Regions from separate parts of the Bacillus pacificus genome, predicted to be linked through region 1. Evidence: predicted binding sites of a transcription regulator. Region 1 holds the regulator's gene; the other holds the start of a gene.
What was found. Region 1 encodes NrdR, which represses ribonucleotide reductase genes. Its sites were predicted from a motif close to AACACNATATATNGTGTT; they were not measured.
Positions count from the first base shown of each region.

Region 2: nrdI (class Ib ribonucleoside-diphosphate reductase assembly flavoprotein NrdI) is a predicted target of NrdR. The motif match lies at 4,164-4,181, and genes of this name have one in related genera.

Region 1 covers NZ_CP086328.1:764,286-772,742, reverse strand. The annotation lists gene infC (translation initiation factor IF-3) at 1-224, opposite strand, end outside; ribosomal protein L20 leader region at 287-407, opposite strand; gene thrS (threonine--tRNA ligase) at 618-2,555, opposite strand; T-box leader at 2,603-2,831, opposite strand; gene ytxC (putative sporulation protein YtxC) at 2,863-3,744, opposite strand; gene dnaI (primosomal protein DnaI) at 4,025-4,963, opposite strand; gene LMD38_RS04025 (replication initiation and membrane attachment family protein) at 4,997-6,403, opposite strand; gene nrdR (transcriptional regulator NrdR) at 6,531-6,992, opposite strand; gene speD (adenosylmethionine decarboxylase) at 7,278-7,661, opposite strand; gene LMD38_RS04010 (glyceraldehyde-3-phosphate dehydrogenase) at 8,049-8,457, opposite strand, start outside.
Region 2 covers NZ_CP086328.1:3,767,450-3,775,906, reverse strand. The annotation lists gene queE (7-carboxy-7-deazaguanine synthase QueE) at 1-495, shown strand, start outside; gene queF (preQ(1) synthase) at 514-1,011, shown strand; gene LMD38_RS19630 (YkvS family protein) at 1,067-1,252, opposite strand; gene LMD38_RS19625 (hypothetical protein) at 1,486-1,668, shown strand; gene LMD38_RS19620 (hypothetical protein) at 1,757-2,359, shown strand; gene LMD38_RS19615 (GNAT family N-acetyltransferase) at 2,393-2,971, opposite strand; gene LMD38_RS19610 (hypothetical protein) at 3,217-3,411, shown strand; gene LMD38_RS19605 (hypothetical protein) at 3,437-3,754, shown strand; gene nrdI (class Ib ribonucleoside-diphosphate reductase assembly flavoprotein NrdI) at 4,231-4,590, shown strand; partial or broken gene LMD38_RS19595 (ribonucleoside-diphosphate reductase subunit alpha) at 4,577-5,341, shown strand; partial or broken gene LMD38_RS19590 (GIY-YIG nuclease family protein) at 5,585-5,656, shown strand; partial or broken gene LMD38_RS19585 (ribonucleotide-diphosphate reductase subunit alpha) at 5,820-6,182, shown strand; gene LMD38_RS19580 (NUMOD1 domain-containing DNA-binding protein) at 6,345-7,088, shown strand; gene LMD38_RS19575 (ribonucleotide reductase large subunit) at 7,325-8,221, shown strand; partial or broken gene LMD38_RS19570 (ribonucleotide-diphosphate reductase subunit beta) at 8,376-8,457, shown strand, end outside.

The DNA of each region.
Region 1 (8,457 bases):
TTTTTGCGCTGTTCTTTTTCTTTCTTCTGTTGCTCAAAGCGGAATTTACCGTAGTCCATAATGCGGCATACTGGCGGTTTCGCATTTGGAGCAACTAATACTAAATCAAGATTAAGATTTGCAGCTAAGTCTAAAGCGTCATTACGAGACTTGATTCCAAGTTGATCGCCATTTGCACCAACTAAACGTACTTCACGTGCACGAATTTGCTCGTTAATCATCATATCCTTGCTAATAGTAAGCCACCTCCAAGGTTTTCTCAGAACATAGTTTGTAGTCATAGAACCCGACAAAAAAAGTGCGGGCATACGACACCCACACTTGTAAAATCTTAAGTAAGAAATACATTTACCTGTAAACTGCGAATGCGTCCATCAGGTGAGAAGCGGGTGCTTCTACTTGTTCCACAAAACAATATTCTATTATCCTTGATGAGTTTATCATAGGACATGACGTCTGTCAAGAAGACGCGATGTGTTTTACTAACAACAAGAAATATTGTAACAAACAACTAACATACTTGCAATACTTTTTTACGATAAGTGTTACATGGTTTTTTTTTCTAATTTTCCTTACTCATATTACATAGAAAAGCCGCGGTATACCGCGGCTTTTTCTTATCGTTTTCCTTCTACTTTAATCATATCAACAAAAGCATCTAATGCGATTGTTTCTGATTTTTGTTCACCGTATTTACGTACGTTTACGCCGTTTTCAGTTACTTCATTGTCACCTACTACAAGCATGTACGGAATTTTTTGCATTTGTGCTTCACGGATTTTGTAACCAATTTTCTCTTCACGAGTATCTAATTCAACACGGATACCAGCACGACGCAATTCATCTTGTACTTTCTTCGCGTAGTCTAAATGTACTTGCGGAGAAACTGGAATTACTTGTACTTGAACTGGAGCTAACCAAGTTGGGAATGCACCTTTGTATTCTTCAATTAAGAAGGCTACGAAACGTTCCATAGTAGATACAACACCACGGTGAATTACAACTGGACGATGTTGTTTACCGTCTTCACCAACGTAAGATAGTTCAAAGCGTTCTGGAAGTAAGAAGTCTAATTGTACAGTTGAAAGTGTTTCGTCTTTTCCAAGAGCAGTACGAACTTGAACGTCAAGTTTTGGACCGTAGAATGCCGCTTCACCTTCAGCCTCATAGTAATCAAGACCCATTTCATCCATAGCTTCTTTTAACATACCTTGTGCTTTTTCCCACATCTCATCATCAGCATAGTACTTTTTAGTATCTGCTGGGTCGCGATAAGATAGACGGAATGAGTAGTTCTCTAAACCGAAATCTTTGTACACTTCTAGCGTTAAGTTTACAACACGTTTTAATTCTTCTTTAATTTGATCTGGGCGTACGAAAATGTGCGCATCGTTTAAAGTCATTCCGCGTACACGTTGTAATCCAGATAACGCACCTGACATTTCATAGCGGTGCATTGTTCCAAGTTCCGCAATACGGATTGGTAATTCACGGTAGCTGTGAATATCGTTTTTATAAACCATCATGTGGTGAGGACAGTTCATTGGACGAAGAACTAACTCTTCATTATCCATTTCCATTGATGGGAACATACCATCACGGTAGTGGTTCCAGTGACCAGAAGTTTCATAAAGCTCTCTGCTTCCTAGTACTGGAGTGTATACGTGATCATAGCCTAAGCTTGCTTCTTTATCAACGATGTAACGCTCGATAATGCGGCGGATTGTTGCACCCTTTGGTAACCAAAGTGGTAAACCTTGTCCTACTTTTTGGCTATTAGTAAATAGTTTTAATTCTTTACCTAATTTACGGTGATCGCGCTCTTTCGCTTCTTCAAGCATACGTAAGTGCTCATCTAATTCTGCTTTCTTAACGAATGCAGTACCATAAATACGTTGTAGCATTTTATTATTGCTATCACCGCGCCAGTAAGCACCTGCAACGCTTAATAATTTAAATACTTTAATTTTCCCTGTAGATGGAAGGTGAACACCACGGCAAAGGTCGAAGAATTCGCCTTGCTCATAGATTGAAATAACTGCATCTTCTGGAAGATCGTTAATTAAATCTAATTTTAACTCATCGCCGATTTCTTCAAAACGACGAATTGCTTCTGCACGTGGTACTTCATGACGAACGATTTCTAAGTTCTCGTTCACAATCTTTTGCATTTCTTTTTCGATTTTCTTGAAGTCTTCAACTGTAATTGCTTCTTCCATATCAATATCGTAGTAGAAGCCATTTTCAATTACTGGACCAATGCCAAGCTCAACCTTAACATCTTTATATAAACGTTTTAACGCTTGCGCTAAAAGGTGAGCTGTTGAGTGGCGTAAAATATATAAGCCATCTTCAGAATCTAATGTAATGATAGAAACTGCACCATCTTCTTCGATTGGTGTAACAAGATCGATCATCTCATCATTTAATTTTCCAGCCACAGCTTTTTTCTTTAAGCCTGGGCTAATAGAAGCTGCGATTTCTTCAGTTGTTACGCCTTTTGGAAACTCCTTCACAGCTCCATCAGGGAAAGTAATTTTAACTACATCTGCCATCACTGGTCACTCCTCTTTTTCTCAAAATAAAAAACACTCATCCCGTAAAAAGGGACGAGTGTTGAATTCGTGGTTCCACCCTTGTTCCAATTAACATAATTGTTAATTGCTCAAGTTCAACATAACGGTGTTGTCCGTTAGCAATTACTAGAAAAACCGTTCACTGCTAAAGTTTAGAGGTGGTAAGTAATAATCCCGTACTAGGAAGCTCACACCCTAAGGCTTCCCTCTCTGAAAATCGTAGAAAACTACTCATGTCCTCATCATGACATTTCAATATATTTCATTTATGTAGGTAATTATATGCTCAAAAACTTAGAAAATCAAGGGCGTTACCTTTATTTTTTAAATTTTTCACATTGCGCTCAAACTCATGTAATCCATGTAATTGTACCCGTTCTTGAAATACATTTCGCAAAGTAATAATCATATTATGATCTTGTTCCTTCGTATATAAATAAATTTTTTTCGGCGAAATAGAAAGAAGTGGTGCAATTACTTTCGTATCAATATATACATCCTTTTGTTTTAATAAGTCTTCATCTATATATTGAACCAATTTCTCTTGTTTTAAACGTCTACCTTTATCATCATAGAAAATAAAACTTTCATCAAAAATAAGATGGACACATGACAAACGTGATTTCCGGCTACGAACTTGTTGCCGGAGCGTTTCAATAAACATTTGATATTCTTGTTCTAACTTATACTCATCAATTGCCACTTCAGCAAGCTTAGCTACCATTTCCCTATATGTACGAAGACGAAAGCGAACATATGATGAAAACGAGAATGAAAGTGGATCACAAAGCCAGTTATTTAAAGAGGATTTAATATATGATTCAAATGTGTGACGTGTTAATTCACGAGCAATTCCTTTTCTTCTCCCTTTTAAAATCTCTTGTGCCATATGCAATATTTGATGACACTCTTCCTCTTCTTCATAAAAAAACTTCTCTTTTAAGATTGTATATATCCACTCATTTTGTTTCACATTCACAATGAAATATACCATTACCGGCAATAAAATCTTTTCAATATAATTTGATTCACATACTGGTATGTGAATCACCACTTTTTGTTTCTGTAAATACACACTCGTTTCCTTATATAACAGTTCCGCTCTTTTCAGTAGTTGTCTATATACATGCATAGCATCATTTTTTTCTTCGAAGCAAATTTCAATCACTTTTGTCCCCCCTTTTATCCCTGCTCTAAAGGACTGTATCTATACGTTACAAATCCTATAAGAGTCCGTCCCGCGTGAAAGTTCACTCTTAGTAGAATTACATTTCCTATCGTTAGAAAATCCACTCGATATGGCTTGCTAATTTTATATATATTAAGGGAGGGAGAAAAAAATGATACAAGCTACTAGGAATTTTCAATAAGAACTTTTCATTTTATCATTCGACTACTTTAAAAAGCGTTTAACTACGAAAAAAAGAGCAAGCTTCTCAGCTTACTCTTTACTTATGACGACGGTTTTTCCCGCCAATTGGAATTGGTTTCGCTAAATATTTAATTCGCTCCATAATACGAGCTGCTTTCATTTCTTCCGCTTCACCGCGCTGCGTATATGTTAAATGATGTTCTAGCTGTTTAAAATCAAAGTTAGACGTAAAGAACGTCGGTAAGTTTTCTAACATACGGAATTGCAAAATTGCACCGAGTACATCATCACGCACAAAGCTTGACATCGCTTCTGCTCCAATATCATCTAACATTAAAACTTGTACGCGTTTCACCGCATCAATCTTTTCCCCAATTGAATTATCTTGAATCGAACTTTTAATTTCACGTAGAAATTCAGGGAAGTATACGAGCATCGAACTTATTTTCTTTCGAGCAAGCTCATTCGCAATTGCTCCTAACAAATACGTTTTCCCTACACCAAATTTACCGTACAAATATAAACCTTGTACTTTTTTACCAGGTTCATATGTACTTAAAAACTCATTAGCTGCACCAATCGCATCAATACGCGCATCTAAATCTGAAGGGTCTAAGTTTTCCATCGTTGCTTGTAAAATATCAGTTGGCATATATACACTTTGAACGAGCTTTTCATATTTCTTCCTCTCGTCATATGCTACTTTTCTAACACAACGATCATATTGAATATCAATCATCTTCCCTTGGATAACGAGCTTTGGCTCATATCCTTGCAGCATGTTTTTACACGAACCTAGATCCGGACAATCCGCGCAACCTACACTTTGTCCAATATATTCGTATAATTTCACAAGACTGCGTTCAATCATAGACGTTGTTACTTCCCCTTTATGTTCGTCTATAAATTCTTTCACACGCGGATGTGCCATTACTTCCGCCTTTAATACTTCATATCTATTTTTAAAATTTTCATTTTCCATTAACTTTGCAAATGAATTTTGAATATGCTCCATTTTCTCACCTCAAAGAGCGTTCATTCTCTTCTATTAATCACGCTTATATTTTTTTAACACTTCTTCTAATCGTTTTCGTTCGTCCTCTAACGTACTTGCACCTTTTTCAGCACTTACATCTTTTTTCACAGTTTCTTTCTCTTGTTCTTTCGGCTCTTCTTTCAGCCAATCTGGTACCATTTCTTTTCGTACTGTTTTCTTGGATGTACGACCTTTCTTCTTCGTCTCAGCCCATTCTTGATATTGACGATTTTCTTCTTTCGCTAATGCCATTGCTTCAGCAACTGTACCGACCTTTTTACGTGCCCAATGTCCCGCAATCTTCTCCACATACGTTTTCGCAAGTTTCATATCTGAGCGTAGCATAACGTAATAAATAAGTACATTCACAACACCTGGTGTTAACTTTTGATTCATCATTACATCTTCAACAATTTGCAAGTCAGCCTTCGTCGCCTCTGCACCGCCAGAGATTTCTTTCAATAGTTGCTTTGGTGAGATTTCCTCTAACTGTTTGATTAACATCTCTTCTTGCGATGTAGGCTCTTTTTCTTTCATCATACGTGCAGCGTGAGGCTGTACTCTTTCACTTAATACAGGTAACGCTTGACCGTTTTCGAACTGATACCAATCACGCGCTCCTTTTCTAAGCCTTTCGATATCAATTGTCTGCATCTCTGTCACCGCACCAAGAACGATATTTTGCATCGATAACACATCTACATCATACACGTAAGCAAGTGTAATGACACATTCTCGCACTTGATCTGTAATCGCCTTTTTAGGAACAAGAGCGGACAAGCCGTCTACAAATAAGGAGAAATCAAAGAAATCATTCCAAACTTTTGGAGCATCTCCCTTTTCATTACTTGGCATAACTGTCGCTTTTGGAATACGAAGATCTTCTTGCGCATGCTCAAGCTGTCCTGGATTAAACGAACCAAATACATCATTAAAAGAACGCGTAACATTTTCATACGATACAAAATCAAATTCTTCTTCTAAGAAATATTGTTTTACTTGATTATATTTTGTCCGACTCAATCGATTGTATAAAAAAATACTTAAAACAATATCATCAAAAAACTGCTTCGGGGATAAAGGTGGTTGCAGCTCATATATAAACATTCGAATATCTTTTTCTTTCTTAATATATACTTTTAAAAGCCCAATTGCTTCTAACTTTACTCGTTCCTCATACACTTCGGGAAGTTGCATTTGCATGGTCACCATAAGGGAATGGTGCGTATTCTCTTTTCCAAACACACGATCTTGCTCTAACTCTCCCCATAGCGTCATGTACAAGCTAAAAGCTCTACTACCTATTAACGGCTGATATAACATCGTTAACACTTTTCGGTCGTAATTATGCAGTAACCCTTTCGCACTTACTTTATAACGATCAATCGGCAATAGCTCCATCCATGACTGTTTTTCCATTCTTGCTTTTCCTTTCTCTCATCCAATCTTCACTATATAATTTATTAGCGAAAAAGAGCTATTAGCTTTCGCTTCTAGCTCTCTTATCTCATTATTTACGGTATGTAAAGAGAATACAATACAGATTCTACTCTCTTTCTTTTTGCAGTATATCTTTTAATTCTTCAATAAATACATTTAAATCTTTAAATTGGCGATATACAGAAGCAAAACGCACGTAAGCAACATCATCGATATCACGTAGTTCTTCCATAACAATTTCACCAATCATATCACTTTTCACTTCTGATATACCTAAATTACGAAGTTCACGTTCCACACTTTGAGTTACTTCTTCTAATTGTCTTAAAGATACTGGTCTTTTTTCGCACGCTTTAATTAAGCCGCGTAAAATCTTTTCTTTATTAAACTCTTCTCGTGTTCCTTCTTTTTTTACAACGATAAGAGGTGACTCTTCCACTCTTTCAAATGTCGTAAAGCGGCTTAAACAGCTTTCACACTCTCTCCTTCTTCGAATAGAGCGCCCCTCGTCTACCGGACGCGAATCTAACACTCTTGTACCATTATGAGAACAGGATGGACAACGCAATATATTCACTCCTTTACACTATACTCTTTATTTTTCTCTACTTACTTCATCTGACAATATATATACAGTATTATATAACTCATTCTAACTCTCTTACCACTTTAAGTTTAAACGCATTATGTTATCATCTCGGTTCCAAAAATAAGATGCTAGAATAGGGCGTTAACTTATTCGCAAGAGCTCAATTCATTCAACTAACGAGTACGTCATATTTTTCCTTTTTTTCAAACTAAAAAAGAGGTGCATTATACACCTCTTTACATTTTAAATCAATTATGTTCTTTTTTAAAGAGCTTTTGTTTCTCTCTGCTTAATTTCGAAGCTACCAGTGCCTCGAGGAAGCTCGATGCTCTCACGCGTTTTCGCGTTTAAACCTTCTGCAATATATTCTGCAGCAACATTTGGATCAATACGATCCCCACAAGTATAAACATCAATACTCGCGTAACCGTGCTCCGGAAAGCTATGAATTGTTAAATGTGATTCCGAGATAATTACTACTCCACTTACACCTTGTGGTGCAAATTTATGGAAAGCCACCTCACGCACTTCAGCACCAGCTCTTAGTGCTGCATCCACAAATAATTGTTCAATATACGGCATGTCATTAAGCTTGTCGAAATCGCAATCCCAAAGTTCAGCGATCACGTGACGACCCATCGTATCCATAGTATCCATTCTACAGTTCCCCCTTGTAAATTTATTCTAACTGTTCGAATTGAAAACTAATTTGCAATTTGGCTTGCTCCACTACCACGGGGGAAAGTTAGTCCAGAGAGGTCCTAACCCTTTAAGTAGTGACTACGTACCTCAGCTCTTAAGTTTACGAGTGTTAGTATACTTTGTTTATTTTCATTTTGCAACAACAGTTTTTTCGATTTTCTGTCATATTTTCCTCTTTACTTTTCCCTAAAAAAAATAAATGATTCACGAATACAGTAACCTCAACGTTTCGTGGTATGTCCACTTCTAAAAATATACTTATATAATTTTTTTCCTTTTCAGAAAAAAATAAAAAAAAGAGGGCAAATATTCACTTGCCCTCCCCTTATTCAATTAAATATGTTGTACATTTTCTTGTTTCGCTAATTCATCCACAACTAACGTTACAAGATCTACAACACGACGAGAGTAGCCCCACTCGTTATCATACCAAGCAAGTACTTTCACTTTACGATCACCCATTACCATTGTAGATAAACCATCAATAATAGCTGAGTGTGTATTTGTATTAAAGTCAATAGATACTAAAGGCTCTTCGCTAAATTCTACAATGCCTTTTAACGCACCGTTTGCAACAGTTTTGAATGCATCGTTAATAGCTTCTACTGTCACATCGCGTTTTACATCTACTACTAAGTCAACAAGAGACACGTTTGGTGTCGGTACACGAAGTGCCATACCATGAAGTTTTCCATTTAAATGTGGAAGAACTTTTGCTAGCGCTTTCGCAGCACCTGTCGTT
Region 2 (8,457 bases), 2.2 Mb from region 1:
TCTCATGTTACGATTTCAGGTGGAAATCCGGCATTGCTGAAAAATATTGAGTTTCTTCTTTCTATATTAAAAGAGAATGGAATGCGAACAGCAATCGAAACGCAAGGGAGTAAATGGCAAGATTGGTTACTTCAAATTGATGAGATAACGATTTCTCCAAAACCACCAAGTTCGACAATGAAAACTGATTTTCAGAAGTTAGATGCTATGATTCAGAAACTAGCAGGAAAAGATATTAGTTTAAAGGTAGTAGTATTTGACGATTATGATTTCGAGTATGCAGTTAAGATGCACGAACGTTATCCACATGTACCATTTTTCTTACAAGTAGGAAATGATGATACAAAAACTGTGGATGATGCGATGTTGATTAAAAAGCTATTAGATAAGTATGAGTGGTTAATTGAAAAAGCAGTTAATCGTAAAGAAATGAATAATGCAAAAGTATTGCCGCAGCTTCATGCGTTAGTATGGGGAAATAAACGCGGAGTATAATGAGAAGGGATGTTTAAAATGGCAGGAAGATTAGATGAAGATTTAAAAGATGTAACATTGTTAGGAAATCAAAATACAAAATATTTATTTGAATATAGCCCAGAAATTTTAGAGGTTTTTGATAATAATCATCCAAACCGTGATTACTTTGTTAAATTCAATTGCCCTGAATTTACAAGCTTATGTCCGAAAACAGGCCAACCGGATTTTGCAACAATTTATATTAGCTACATTCCAGAACAAAGAATGGTAGAGAGTAAATCTTTAAAACTATATTTATTTAGTTTCCGAAATCATGGTGACTTCCACGAAGATTGTATGAACGTTATTATGAATGACTTAATTAAATTAATGGATCCACGTTACATCGAGGTATGGGGTAAATTCACACCACGTGGAGGGATTTCCATTGATCCTTACTGCAACTACGGTCGCCCAGGAACGAAGTATGAACAAATGGCTGACTACCGCATGATGAACCATGATTTATATCCAGAAACAATTGATAATCGTTAATATATAATAGAAAGAAAGGATCTGTATAACATACAGATCCTTTCTTTCTATTATATTATGCATTTTGATTAATGACAGTATAGTTTTTATGACTAACAACTGTAAGAGGTTCCATATCTAGTTCTCTAAAATTCTCCATAATTGTTATATCTACAATAACGGAGTTTTGATTTACTTTTTGAACACGGCCTTGCATTCCACCTTTAAATTCAATGATATCTCCAGTTTCTGCGATCTGCATAAGCAACTCTCCTTGTTACAGTTTTCCCAAAAAAGAATAATTTTGGTTTTTTATTTCTTCCTATTTTGAACCATATTGTCCATTTTGTAAATGTTTCCAAAGTAAAAATTCGAAAAACATTCACTTTTTGTAAGAAAATATGCAAGAATGTCATGTTATTAGAAAAAAAGAAGGGTTTAAATGCAGATATCTTTATATAGGGGTATAATAAAAATATACAATAACCTACTAAAGTGGGAGAAATTAGAGGCGGTAAAATGATGTTTGAATTTGTGGGGAGTGTTATAGCATTAATTTTATTTGTATTTTCTTATATACATTTAAAAAAGATCCGTCATCATGAAACGACTACATATTTTGATGGGATGGATGGGATACATGCTGGGGTCACAAATGAGAGTGGCGTGGATATGTAAAGGTGTATAACTTTCTTTTTTTGCGTGGTATGATATGTAAAAATAGTACATAATAGAGTTCGTAAGTGATGAATGGAGAGTGGAAAGAATGAAGATTTCTTTTATTCGTCATGGTCGCTTAGACCGTACTATAGAACCAATGACGGTTACATTCTTTCGTGAATGGATGAAAGGATATGACTTACATACTATAACAGAAAAAGCACCTATACCAACGGAAACAAGGGAAGCGGTTGAAGCGGCAAAATTGATTGTAACGAGTGATCAAAGGTGTGCTGTACAGTCAGCAGCTGAATTAACGGATTCTTTATCTTTTATGCAAAATACTCTATTTAGGGAAGCAGAAGTTCCGACGAGTTTTTATGCTCCAAAATGGTTGAAGTGTAAACCTAACGTATGGATGTTTATCGGACGAACAGTATGGATACTTGGTTACCATAAAGATGTGGAGTCTTATAAGGAAGTAAGAGAGAGGGCAAGACAAGCGGCTTACTTATTACATCGTTATGCTCTCGTACATGGAAGTATTGCTCTTGTAGGTCATAATTATGTGAATGTAATGATTGGTGCCGAACTGAGAGCGATGGGATGGTCTGGTTCTCCTATTTTGCACAGAGAGCCATGGGGATGTACAACATATACGTTTCATGAGGCGATGAATGGAAATGTATTGAATACGAATTTAACATAAAAGCACACGATTTATATAAATCGTGTGCTTTTTTTAAGATATAGAAATTTTGATGTTTAATGGCTTTATGAGATGTGCATAAGGTTCGCCTACAAGCATGACGATTTGATCTTTTTTATAACCTAGTTTTTCGTATAGTGAATAAGCGCGTTTGTTTTCTAAATTAACAAGTAATGCGATTTTTTCATACTCCTTTTCAGTTGCATGTATTTCAGCAGCTTCAATTAATTTAGAACCAATTCCTTTTCCGCCATATGCACTTGAAACGGATAAAGTATCAATGTAATATTCATCAAGCTCGGCTTCTTTTTCTAACGTAATCGATTCATCTTTATGTAATTCTCTTAAGTGATGTACAATTGGTGCATCAAGCTTTGTTGCTTCACTACCATGATAAGCGACAATAACTCCAACTGCACCCCCGTCTTGCTCATATACAAAACAGTTTTCATAGCTCAGTCGATTTCTCTCTTTTGAGAACCATGTTTCAAGTCCTAGTAATACTTCTGTCTCAACTGTGCTACCTGTGATTTTTTCAGCAATTTCGTGCAGAGCGTTATACAATAAAGGTGCTACCAGTTTCGCATCTGTCTTTTTTGCTTTCCGAATCATAGTATCCCTCCTAGTTCTATTTATATATTGTAGCATAGTGGTATGGAACTTTGCATAATGGAATGATGAAATGATTGATATAGAGAAGTAGCTATGTTAGTATATGATATTTAGTGGACATCTACTAACGATATCTTTTTTGAAAAATAATGAAAATGAAATGAAGGTATAGCATCTGGATAATTTTACAGTTGTTGACCTATAGAATATAAGATAAAATAAAATATTGCATAGAGGTGAAATACATGGATAAAGAATTAGCAAATACAATTTTGGATCAGCTGAAAAATGGTGAAATAAAGGAGTATGTTGTTACGAAAGATGTATTTTATACGTTCAGAGAAGTTTTAGTAAATCGAGAAGACTTTAAACATTTCATTGGTAACGCACAGCGCGGCGGACAGGTCATTTATACATATTCAGAAACGCCACGTTCGTAACTAAAAGAATATAGGGAGGAGACTTATGGGCGATTTTAAACAAGGCATATTACCGCATTGGGATTATATGTGGAAAGATAGAGCCGGAAATCGATTTATGGGGATGGTCATATATCCAGAGAAACGAAAGTGTTCGGCAAAAATGCTTCAGAAAATAAAAAGAGCATATGAAGAGGCTGTAGAAATTAAAGTAACTGTACAAGTTCAACATACATATCAGTACGTTGAAGGAATGATTGTGTACTTTGATGAAGAAGCTCCTGTATGTACAATGATTGATAAAGATGAAAATCCACATCATATATTTGTAAAAGATATTTTGCGTATTGAGCACTCTGAATAATCTTTTCATAAATAAGTTGAATTTCCATAATGATAATCTTTTTCTATAATAGTTATCTTTTAGTATGTAACGCGAACTGAAAGTATATGTATAATATTGAATAAAGCAAAGTTGATAAATGTAATCGTTTTTTAGAACAGATTATCGTTTCATGTCTGTTCTTTTTTGCGTGATGCTGGAGAAATATATTCCTCCAGCATTTGCCGTTTTATGACAAAATATATTGTTAACTTTTTTTAAAATAAGGTTAAATTCGTTGACAACTTTTTTGAAAAGCACTTTATTGACATGAGTTTTAGAATGTTGTTTCATAGTCATTGTATTGAAAAAAATCGACGGTCTTGTCGAAAAGTAAAAGTTAAAAAAAGAAAGAATTTATACATATATCTTGTGTCTTATTTTGAAACGTAATACAATATATAGAGAAATCAAGAAACAACATACAGAGAGTATAGATTGAAAAGGGAGGGTCGGAAATGTTAGTTGCATATGATTCTATGACAGGAAACGTGAAGCGTTTCATCCACAAATTAAATATGCCGGCCGTTCAAATTGGTGAAGATCTAGTAATAGATGAAGACTTTATTTTAATTACGTATACAACAGGTTTTGGCAATGTACCAGAACGTGTTTTAGAATTTTTAGAGCGCAATAATGAAAAATTAAAAGGCGTATCTGCAAGCGGCAATCGTAACTGGGGAGACATGTTCGGTGCAAGTGCTGACAAAATTTCTGCTAAATATGAAGTGCCTATTGTATCAAAATTTGAGTTATCAGGAACAAATAACGATGTAGAATATTTTAAGGAAAGGGTGCGGGAGATTGCGACACATTGAACTGAATAATGAAATCACGCAAATGCAGGACGGTTTTTATCAGCTTCATAAAGATAAAGAGGCATTAGAAGTCTTTATGGAAGAAGCTAGAGAGAATACCGTTCATTTTAATAGCGTGGCAGAGCGAATGGAGTATATGAAAGAACATGATTACTATTACAACGTTCTGGACGAGTATAACTTGGAGGAAGTAGAAGAGGTATATAACATCGCTTATGGTGAAAACTTCGAGTTCCAATCTTATATGGCAGCATCTAAGTTCTACAAAGATTATGCGTTAAAAACAAATGATCAAAAACAATACTTAGAAAGCTATGAAGATCGTGTAGCAATTGTGTCATTATACTTAGGACGCGGTGATGTTGCGAAGGCAAAACAATTCGCAAGCATGATTGTCAAACAAAACTACCAACCAGCGACACCAACCTTTTTAAATGCGGGAAGAAGCAGAAGAGGAGAAATGGTGTCTTGTTTCTTGTTAGAGATGGATGATAGTTTAAATTCAATCGGCTTTAACATTAATACTGCAATGCAATTATCAAAAATCGGTGGTGGAGTAGCTTTAAACTTATCTAAGCTACGCGCACGCGGTGAGCAAATTAAAGGTATCGACAACGCTGCAAGTGGTGTAGTACCTGTTATGAAATTACTTGAAGATTCGTTTTCATATGCGAATCAGCTTGGCCAACGAAAAGGTGCTGGCGCAGTATATTTAAACATTTTCCATTGGGATATTATTGAATTCTTGGATTAATTGGTAGTCCCTCTATACAGTAATGTGTATGAGAAAACCTTGTGAACCTAACCAATAGGGTGTCGCATTAGCGGCTAACGGTATCAGTTGAATAAGGGGTAAAAGAAAAAGAACCCGCGAAGAAGCTGACTAAGAGAGCCTACGGTCCATGTACGTGGATAGCAGGTAATACCGTGCCAAGCTTGAAAGAAATATTACTTGGGTGAAGTGGAATCTTATATTCACCGGAGGCGAGATTCCATGAACTGTGGAATTTATTTGATAATTAATAAGGAAAACAGGAAGTTTTATATTGGTAGTTCTAATAACTTTCCTAATTATCAATACTTTCAAGAAGGTGTAGAGACTATCGAACGCACGTCATTAGACGAAAGCTAGTAGAGTAGGCTGGAAATAGGTACCAGTCGAAGTGCAAGGCAACCAGTTGCAGGTTGATGATATAGTCCAACCTTCATAGAAATATGAAGACGAGTTGACCAAAAAAATAAATGCCGATGAGAAGAGCCGTATTCAGTCTCTATCAATCGGAATTATCGTTCCAAGTAAGTTCTTTGAGCTTGCTGAGAAAAACGAACCTTTCCATGTTTTCGCGCCTTATACAGTGTATAAAGAATACGGAAAGCATTTAGATGATATTGATATCGATGAAATGTACGATGAATTAATGAGCAATCCGAAAGTGAAGAAGAAGCCGCTAGATATTAGTGCACGTGATATGCTTATTAAAATTGCTATGATTCAGCTTGAGTCTGGTTATCCGTACTTAATGTTTAAATCAAATGCAAATAACCAACATCCATTGAAGGATATTGGAACTGTGAAGATGTCCAACTTGTGTTAAATATGTAGCACCTTCTAGTAGAAATGCTAGTCGAAAACTCCGTTAAACGGGGAAAGCCTCAAATTTGAGGTAACCTACCGTGCTAAATCTTATCTTAGAATGAGTCGCTTTCTGTAAAATGTATTTTGGGAATTAAAGTACAGAGGATGGCGAGGTAAAATGAATCAGAAAGTCTCTTATGGTTTTATTTATATGACAGTAAATAAGTTAAATGGGATGAAATACATTGGAAAATGTATTTATAAAAGACAAAATAATTGGTGTAACTATCTAGGATCTGGATTATACCTTCAAAGAGCTATCAAAAAGTATGGGAAAGAAAATTTTGAAAAGCACATACTGATAGAAGCTTTTTCTGAAGAAGAATTAAACAATCTAGAGGAAGAATATATCCTAAAATTTGATGCTGTAAACTCTCAAAAATTTTATAATGTGAAACTCACTGCAATTGGCGGAGATATTTTCACAAACAATCCTCGTAAAGAGGAAATACGTGAAATAAGAAGAAAGCAGATGAGTGGAAAAGGAAATCATCAATATGGGAAAGCTAAGACTATCAAAATGATAGAAGCAGTAAAACAAGCAAATTCTAGAGCTGTTATTGTTGAAGGGATTTATTATAAAAGTCAAACAGAGGCGGCTAAAGTATTAAATTTAGGAATAACTACTGTGAACTATCGGTTGAATAGTGATAACTTTCCAGAGTGGCTAAGGATTAAAGAGAAAAACAATATTCAAAAACAGTCTAATAATCCTACGTGTAAGCTAATTGTCGATGGGATAGTGTATGAGAGCATTAAAGATGCAGCTAGGTCCTTAGGTATATCATCCCCTACTGTAATAAGACGTTTAGATAGTGAGAAACATCCTAGTTATAAGAGACTTTCTGAAAGATTAAGATAAGTAAAAGCCTAACGACTATCCCTTATGGGAGTAGAGCGCAAGCGATTGGCGTTCGAAAAGCGGAGCACCTAATCAGGTAATGCTGTAGGTGATGATATAGTCTGTCCTGTATGGTGACATACAGCAGTTGCATGAGCAACGGACTGAGGAATAGCGAACTCGGTTGAACATTCGAGACAGAAATCTTCCAGCTTCAAGAAACTTCTGAAATAAATGATTATGGTACAGATGACATTATCCGTCGTGATATTAACTGTAACTTAGGATCGTTAAATATCGTAAATGTAATGGAAAATAAAGAAATTCGTGAAGCAGTTCATGCGGGAATGGAAGCTTTAACAGCTGTTTCTGATATGACAATCATTCCGAATGCACCAACTGTGAAAAAAGCAAATGATGAGCTTCATTCAGTAGGGCTTGGCGCAATGAACTTGCACGGATATTTAGCAAAAAATAAAATCGCTTATGAAAGTGCAGAAGCGAAAGAGTTCGCTCGTACATTCTTTATGATGTTAAATTACTACTCTATTGAGAAAAGTATGGAAATCGCTAAAGAAAAAGGCGAAACATTTAAAGACTTTGATAAGTCTGATTATGCAAGCGGCACATACTTTGAAAAGTATGAAACGACAGATTATAGCCCAGTAACTGAAAAAGTTCAGCAATTATTTGAAGGAATTCATATTCCGACAAAAGAAGATTGGACAAGTTTAAAAGAGCAAGTGCAGAAGAATGGTTTATACAACTCATATCGTCTTGCCATCGCTCCTACGCAATCGATCAGTTACGTTCAAAATGCAACTTCAAGCGTAATGCCGATTGTAAGTCAAATTGAATCAAGAACGTATGCGAATGCGACAACATATTATCCAATGCCGTATTTATCAAAAGATACGTTCTGGTACTATAAATCTTCTTACGATATGAATCAGTTTAAATTAATTGATTTAATCGCAGAAATTCAAGAACATATTGACCAGGGAATTAGTACAATTCTTTACGTTAATAGTGATATTTCAACACGTGAATTAGCACGTTATTACATCTATGCACATAAAAAAGGCTTAAAGAGTCTGTATTATACGAGAACACGTAAATTAAGCGTGGAAGAGTGTGTGGCTTGTACTGTTTAATGGCATATTGCCATACTAAATGAATAACCCAACAGTATGAGCAGGGTTATGAACCCTGCTCATACTTGGTTTGTTCTACTAAACGGTTAGCTTTTCATTATTAGATGGAAATTTAACCGTTCAGTAGAACAATAATAGATATAGGGGTGATTCAATGCGCGCTGTTAACTGGAATAAAAAAGAAGACGATTTCAGTTTAATGTTTTGGAAGCAAAACATCGCTCAGTTTTGGACAG